DNA from 2 places in the Candidatus Jidaibacter acanthamoebae genome. Region 1 is predicted to be linked to the other one. Evidence: riboswitches for the same ligand, from Rfam matches in the RefSeq annotation. Region 1 holds a riboswitch; the other holds the start of a gene.

Region 1 (3,509 bases):
CGATAATTTTATTTGCTCCTAAAATTCCTCTAGCTTTTGTGATAGACATATCTTGTTGACCGATATGTACTCCATCGGCATCTATTTCTGCTGCAAGTTCAACATAATCATTAATAATAAGCGGTATTTCGAACGAACATAGTAACCTTTGCAGTTCTCTAGCCCGAGTTTTAACTTCCACTAAATTATTAGATTTTTCCCGCAGTTGTACCATAGTAACTCCTCCCATTACTGCCTCCTCAACAAACCTTAAGTATTGTTCCATAGGTTGATGAGTTATATTGGTAACCAAACAAAGTTTAAGCGAATGATTAAGTCTGCTTCTCATATAATGCTCTCCATGTAATTATTGCAATTATTGTTAGAATTGATGCTATACCGTATAAGTTACCAAGGTAATCATAAGTGGTGACGGATAAGGCTATTATTAAGGTAGAGCAGCATTTACCCAGTGTGTACCCTATTGAGATAAGCTTATATCTTTCTTCAGTTATAAATAAACTTTGAGCAAATGCATGAAGGGGAGAAATAAAAGCAGCGGCAAGGCAGGTAAAAATAGCTTTAGCTATAATAATTCCTTCAAGAGATCTACTTTCTATTAACATAATTATTGGGTAAGCAAGTAATGCAGTTAAAAAAGCTGTTAAATACATCATTTTTTTAAACTTAAATCTATTTGCAATTATACCGAACATTATTAAAAGCAGCATATACAGTACTAAAAAAGCACTGTTGATTATCATGGTTAAGTTAGTACTGATGCTTGTTACAAGTGGAATTATCGCATTAAAAATACGAGTTGGTATCCCATACAATATTCCGAATAAAAGAGAAGCTATTCCTAGACTAACTAAGTTTTTATAATCAAGCTTAAAAGGGCTTGTTCTTATAAAATGCTTATTAGAAATTAATTTAGCTTTTAAAAACTCTGAAGTTTCATTTACCGACTTTCTAAGAAAAAAGGTTAGCATAGCAAGCAAAAAGCTAACCCCATAAGCAATACGGAAATATTCTGATCCATAGTGATTGACAGCGGTAGCGGCAAGGCTTGCTGTTATTATTCCACAAGCTGTTAATGCACAATATAACCCACTAACTGTACCGTGCTTTCGGTGGTCTTGTTCATGTTCCAAACAATAAATTGCTCCTCCGTTGTATTCTCCACCCAGAAAGAATCCCTGCATAAGCCTGGTAGCAAAGAAAAGGAAAGAAGCAAATATCCCCAAAGAAAGGTAAGAGGGTAATACACTAACTATAAAAGTAGTACATGATGTACCGATCATAGCATAATACATGGCATTTTTACGCCCATCATTATCACCCATTTTACCGAAAAAATATGCTCCCGCTAATTGAGCCAAACTTGCGAAAAATTCGAATAAGAAATAGAAAAAATATGCAGTAGTTTTAGGAAGATGAGGGAGAAAAACTTGCACTAAGATTGGTGCCATGAAGCCGTAAAGGGCTATATCATAATATTCTATTGCAGCACCAAGCATTGCAGGTAAATAAGTTTTATTAAGATATTCTTTCATCTCTTCTTCCTCATAAAATTTCTACGAAGAAGAAATAAAACAAGAAAAGGAGAAGCTTGCCCGCTTATAAAATGGGCATATGAAATTCTTGCTTCACACTCCCTCCGCAGGCATTAACCAGAGCAGGTTTTAAGGGTGTTTCTCAGCCTCATGTAAAATTACATAAAGCACCCCTGGTGTATAATAATTAACCAACTTATATTGAAAAAAAATAACCTGTCAAGAAAAGTACTTGTTTTTCTACTTCATCATAATTTATTAACCTTCTGTTAACCTGATATATTTAAGGTATGTTTTAAGGGGATTATTTAGAGTTAAAAGGGATGGAGAAAACCTTGGGGGAGGTTAGTGAACTTGCCGGCGCTTTTGAAAAAAATGCCGGTTATATAACTAATGAGGAAGAAGAAAAGAGAGTAACATTCGAGCAGCAGATTAAAAATGCATATTTGGAAGTTAAAGAAATTATTCATAAGTTGTTGGATTCAGAATCCGATATAATTTATTTAAAAAATTTGGCTTCAATGCTAATAGATTTTTATAATCTGCCGCACTTAAGAATTGAGCTTGAAAATGCTACTGCAAAATGGAATATTAATAAATATAAAGATTTACATAAATATAATGAAAAGAGCCCGTGTCCTCGGAATACATGGGTAAAAGTTATAGAAAAAGAACAAGGTAGATTTAAATCATTATAAAGAATACTAGTTAATAACGTGACATAATAAGTAGGATGGAATGAAAATATTCTTAGCACAGGTAAAGCCTAGAATAGGAGATATTGAGTATAACTTTGATTTAATTAAAAATTGCTATTTGAAAGCATGCAATGATAATGCCGATATATGTTTATTTCCGGAAATGATCAGTGTAGGCTATACGCCTGAAGATCTATTGCATAAACCTTCATTCTTAATGGAATTAGAAAAGCACACAGCCTCATTGATAAAAAACTCTAAAGCATCGACAATTTTATTACCCACTGTAATTAAAGAAAAAGATAAGCTTTATAACGCAATTTTAGCTATTCAAAACGGCAAAGTTATAGGAAAAAGCTATAAACAATGTATACCTAATTATGGGGTATTCGATGAAGAAAGATATTTTAGTAGCGGGGAACCCAGGGTTATAGATATCAACGAATATAAAATCGGAGTACCGATCTGTGAAGATATGTGGTTTCCTGAGGTGGCTTCAAAATTAAAAGAGAAGGGTGCTGAAATCTTACTGGTGCCCAATGCTTCCCCTTATGATGGTGAAAAATTTAATACTCGCTTAGAAATAATAAGGAAAAGATATCAAGAGGTAAGGCTTCCGATTATATATTGTAATCAGGTACTCGGGCAAGACGGTATAGTTTTTGAAGGAAGAAGCTTCGGTTACGACGGAAGTTTAAAATTTTGTTTATCGGCATTTAGGGAAGATAGCATAGTAGTAGATGTTCAGGGAAATAAAATTTTAACTACAAATAATATAGAAAATTTTTCTAAGGAAGATGAGCTCTATGGAGCTATGGTGCTGGGTCTTAGAGATTATATGCATAATAATCGATTTAAGTCGGTGTTGCTCGGATTATCAGGCGGAATAGATTCTGCTTTAGTTGCGGCAATTGCAGTCGATGCTTTGGGAAAAGAAAATGTGCATGCAATAATGATGCCGTCAAAATTTACCGGTAGAGAAAGTATGGAGGATGCTGAGAGGGTAGCCGAAATGCTCGAAATATCCTACCGGGTTATCGCAATCACCGATATAGTTGAGACCATTGATAGCGGAATAGGAGGTACTTCCGGAATTGCCTATGAGAATTTGCAATCAAGGGCTAGAGGAATAATACTGATGAGTATTTCAAATATGACGCAAAGTTTAGTGCTTACCACAGGTAATAAAAGCGAGAATGCGGTCGGGTATGCAACTCTTTACGGAGATATGTGTGGAGGATTTAACCCGATCAAGGATTTATATAAAACCGCGGTG
Region 2 (3,509 bases), on a different contig from region 1:
ATACTAATCGTGTTTTAGCCATTTGCCTTGTAAACTGATCAGGAAATGGTTCATTGGTAAGCTCATTGAGAGGAATTGCGCTATCTAGAGTATATTGTATGGAAGGAAAGCCGGGATCTATCAACCATTCTAGGAGATCGGAGTGAAAGTTTAGAGTTATATCAGCATTTAATAATTGTTGTAAAAATTCTCTGAAAGGGAAATAGCTTTCTTTAGATGATTTATTACTATTAAAATTTAATATTATTTCACGAGGATACTCTTCAAGTCCTTCTTCAGCACCAATACGAACATTAACGAAGCCATACTTTTTTGCTTCCTCTTGAATTCTATTCCTGCAGCTTATTAGCTTTTCTACATTTAACATATTCTTTCTCTTTATTCTTATTTTACCTGGTGGAGCCAGGCGGGATCGAACCGCCAACCTCTTGAATGCCATCCAAGCGCTCTACCAACTGAGCTATGGCCCCTATTTTAAAAGAGATATGGTCAGAAGTATTAGCATAACTTTTAATAAATGAGAATAGTATTTTTTAAAAGACTTTGCATATAAGTTTTTTTATACATCTCTCATATAAAAAAATAAAGTTATAAACTGTTAAGGTAGCAATAAGCCCAAAGTAAAATGCTTCTATTTTTATATTATTGAAAAAGACATCCTTTATTAGCATTATGCTCATACTTAAAAAAGCAGTAAATATAAATGCATTATCCGAGATTTTAGTTTTGATGAAATAACTCCAAATAATCGGGATAATTAAAAGAGCGCCAAAATATCCTTCCAAAGTTATCCAAACATCTTCAATTACATTATCAAATTGAAGTGCAATAATTATGGTGAGGAAGCCAATTGATAACACACTTAGCGTTCTATATCCGACTGAGGCGGTATATTTCTTAGGTCTAAGGTCATAAGAAAAAAGTGTGCTACCGGCAAAAATAAATGAATCCAATGTTGATATAACCGTTGCCGTGATTCCTGCAAGAAAAATACCCCGAAAGCCGGAAGGGAGAATTTGTAAGCCGAATAACAGGTAGGCATTTAACGAATTAGCATCAGGCATATGCACTTTGGCGTACATCCCGCCCAATGTAGTGCAGATATCAAAAATTATCCAAAAAACTGTGGAAATAATTATTCCCTTTTTAGCTATGAGTGGGCTGCCTGCCGCCATACATCTTTGGTAAAAAACCGGGCTTATCAGGGTAGCTGAAAATGCGATAAATAACCATAATATAATAGTGCTGAATTCATGCTTGCCGGAAAGAGTAAAATAATGGGGAGGTAAATTTTCTACTAACACCAGCGGATTGCCTATGCTGTAAAATGAAAATATTACTACCGTTATTACCCCTAAGTACATACAGCAAAACTGCAGGAAATCCGAGTATACCACTGACCTGAAATCGCTTATGCAGGTATATAACACGACTACCGAAGTACCCGCTACAATTGAAAGTGGAAGCGATAAATCGAACATCGTTTGAATAAAAGCGCCAAGGCTTAGGGCATAAGTTATCGGTAATGCTTTAAAAATAAGCAGTATTGCAGCAAGCTTAGCAGATTTTTCGCCGTAAGTTTTTTTGATTAAATCAGGAAAAGTAAGGGCATTTTTTTGATGTATTTTTTTAACCAGAAAATAGGCGAAAATAATATAAGCAATATACCAAAACAGCCCTTGGGTAATGAAATTATATATCCCGTGCTCAAAAGCAATCTGCGTTACCCCGAATACCCCACCGTACCAGGAGGAGACCAGGGTTGCAACAAACAACGGTAGGGTCAGTTTCCTACCCATCAGGATATAATCCTTGTCGCTTGCTTTAGAATTCAAATTTTTGAGCCGGCGTACGATAATCACCCCTATTGAGAGAGTAATCCAAATAGCGAAAACACTTAAGTCAAGGAGAGATAGGTTGTTCATAATTTGCATATCTTAGCCTTTAAATTAAATAGCCGAATATGCAGCAAGAGAGAGTGCAGATGTAAAATAGATTAATAGTTTTACACACTCCCTCCGCCAGCACTATCCGGATCAGGTTATAAGGGTTTTTCTCAGCTATTATTATTAATAGCACCCCTGGTGATTTATATTGGAAATTTATATAAAAAAATTAGGTATATGCAAGCATAAAATTCTTATGAAAAATATTTTATAAATATTAAGTTTAAAGTTTATATAATTGCTTAAGGTAAATATTGACGGAGTAGCGAGCACTGTTAATGTTGTTTGAAAATAAAATGAAGAGAAAAAATGCGCGTTTCCGAGATGAGCATTATAGGGAAAGATATGAGAATCAATACAGAAGTAATAATTTCAAATAGCAATGAGCATTCTGTCTCTCTACATTTTAGAGGCAAAATAATAGGGGATGAAGAAATTTCGAAAATAATAGAATTTGTAAAAGATCATGAGCCAATTACTTCGCTTGTATTATCATGCAATATGCTAGGGGTTAAAGAGGGTAATCTTATAGTGGAAATATTAAAGAAAAACCAGTCTATTATTTATCTTGGGCTTATGTTTAATCTGTTAGGGAATAAGGGAGTGGAAATATTAGCAGACGGGTTGAGAATTAATAATACCGTTAAGCGTTTCACATTTCGTAAAGATAGAAAAGAACCTGAGGAAATGGAAGCAATTAATAATATTTTAAAAGAAAATAATTCCATTACTACTACTGATTTTTTATATAATGAAACAAACAACGATGGGTTGGAAGCAATCATTGATATGTTAAAAGAAAATAATTCTATTACTGATGTTGATTTTCAATGTAATGAAATAGACAATGAGGGAATGGAAGCAATCACCGAGATGTTAAAGAATAATAGTTCTATTACTAACCTTGATCTTAGTTATAATAAAATTAAATGTGAAGGCGCAATAAAATTAGCAAATTTATTAGCAACCAATAGTTCCATTAAACAACTTAATCTTTCAGGTAATGAAATCAAATCCTCAGGTATAACGGCCTTAATAAATGCACTTAAAATTAATAATTCAATTTCAATTTTTCATTTTAATAGAATTGAAATTAGAGATCAGGAAGCATTCATAATAGCAGATATGTTAAAAGTTAATACCTCAATTGTCTCAATTATGCTTGCATGCCATGAAATAGGAAATGAAGGAATAAAAGCAATAGCAGAAGTATTACAGGGAAGCAAAAATATTACTCAAATTTGGTTATTAAGCGATTCATTAAAAATTGACGGCATCAGAGAAATAGATAAAGTGTTAGAGAAAAACAGGTTAATCTTAGATTGTTTGGTTGGGTATAATTTATTTGGTCATGAAGAAGGAAAGCAGGCAATAACTTCAATTGAAATGAATATAGATAGAAACCAAAAAGCCTTTGAATCAAAATGCCGGGCTGTTGAGAAAGGAGAGCTGGATAAATTTAACATGCACCATATTAAAACATTTATACTCATGCTAAAATATAAAATTGGAAGCGTGGGAGCTGAGTCTAAACTGTGGTATATAGATATAGAAAATAAAGTA

The links. A riboswitch is a leader RNA that binds a small molecule or an ion and turns the genes downstream of it on or off. The one in region 1 is predicted to bind thiamine pyrophosphate.
Region 2: linked by a shared signal. The riboswitch ahead of NF27_RS01920 (sodium:solute symporter family protein) and the one ahead of NF27_RS00535 (MFS transporter) in region 1 are both predicted to bind thiamine pyrophosphate.

Annotation. Positions count from the first base shown of each region.
Region 1 is NZ_JSWE01000036.1:8,702-12,210, reverse strand. Features, by position in the region: gene thiE (thiamine phosphate synthase) at 1-328, opposite strand, end outside; gene NF27_RS00535 (MFS transporter) at 312-1,535, opposite strand; TPP riboswitch at 1,617-1,720, opposite strand; gene NF27_RS00530 (hypothetical protein) at 1,859-2,233, shown strand; gene NF27_RS00525 (NAD+ synthase) at 2,274-3,509, shown strand, end outside.
Region 2 is NZ_JSWE01000058.1:108,855-112,363, forward strand. Features, by position in the region: gene NF27_RS11560 (hypothetical protein) at 1-367, opposite strand, end outside; tRNA gene NF27_RS01915 (tRNA-Ala) at 395-470, opposite strand; gene NF27_RS01920 (sodium:solute symporter family protein) at 534-1,934, opposite strand; TPP riboswitch at 1,996-2,093, opposite strand; gene NF27_RS01925 (leucine-rich repeat domain-containing protein) at 2,256-3,509, shown strand, end outside.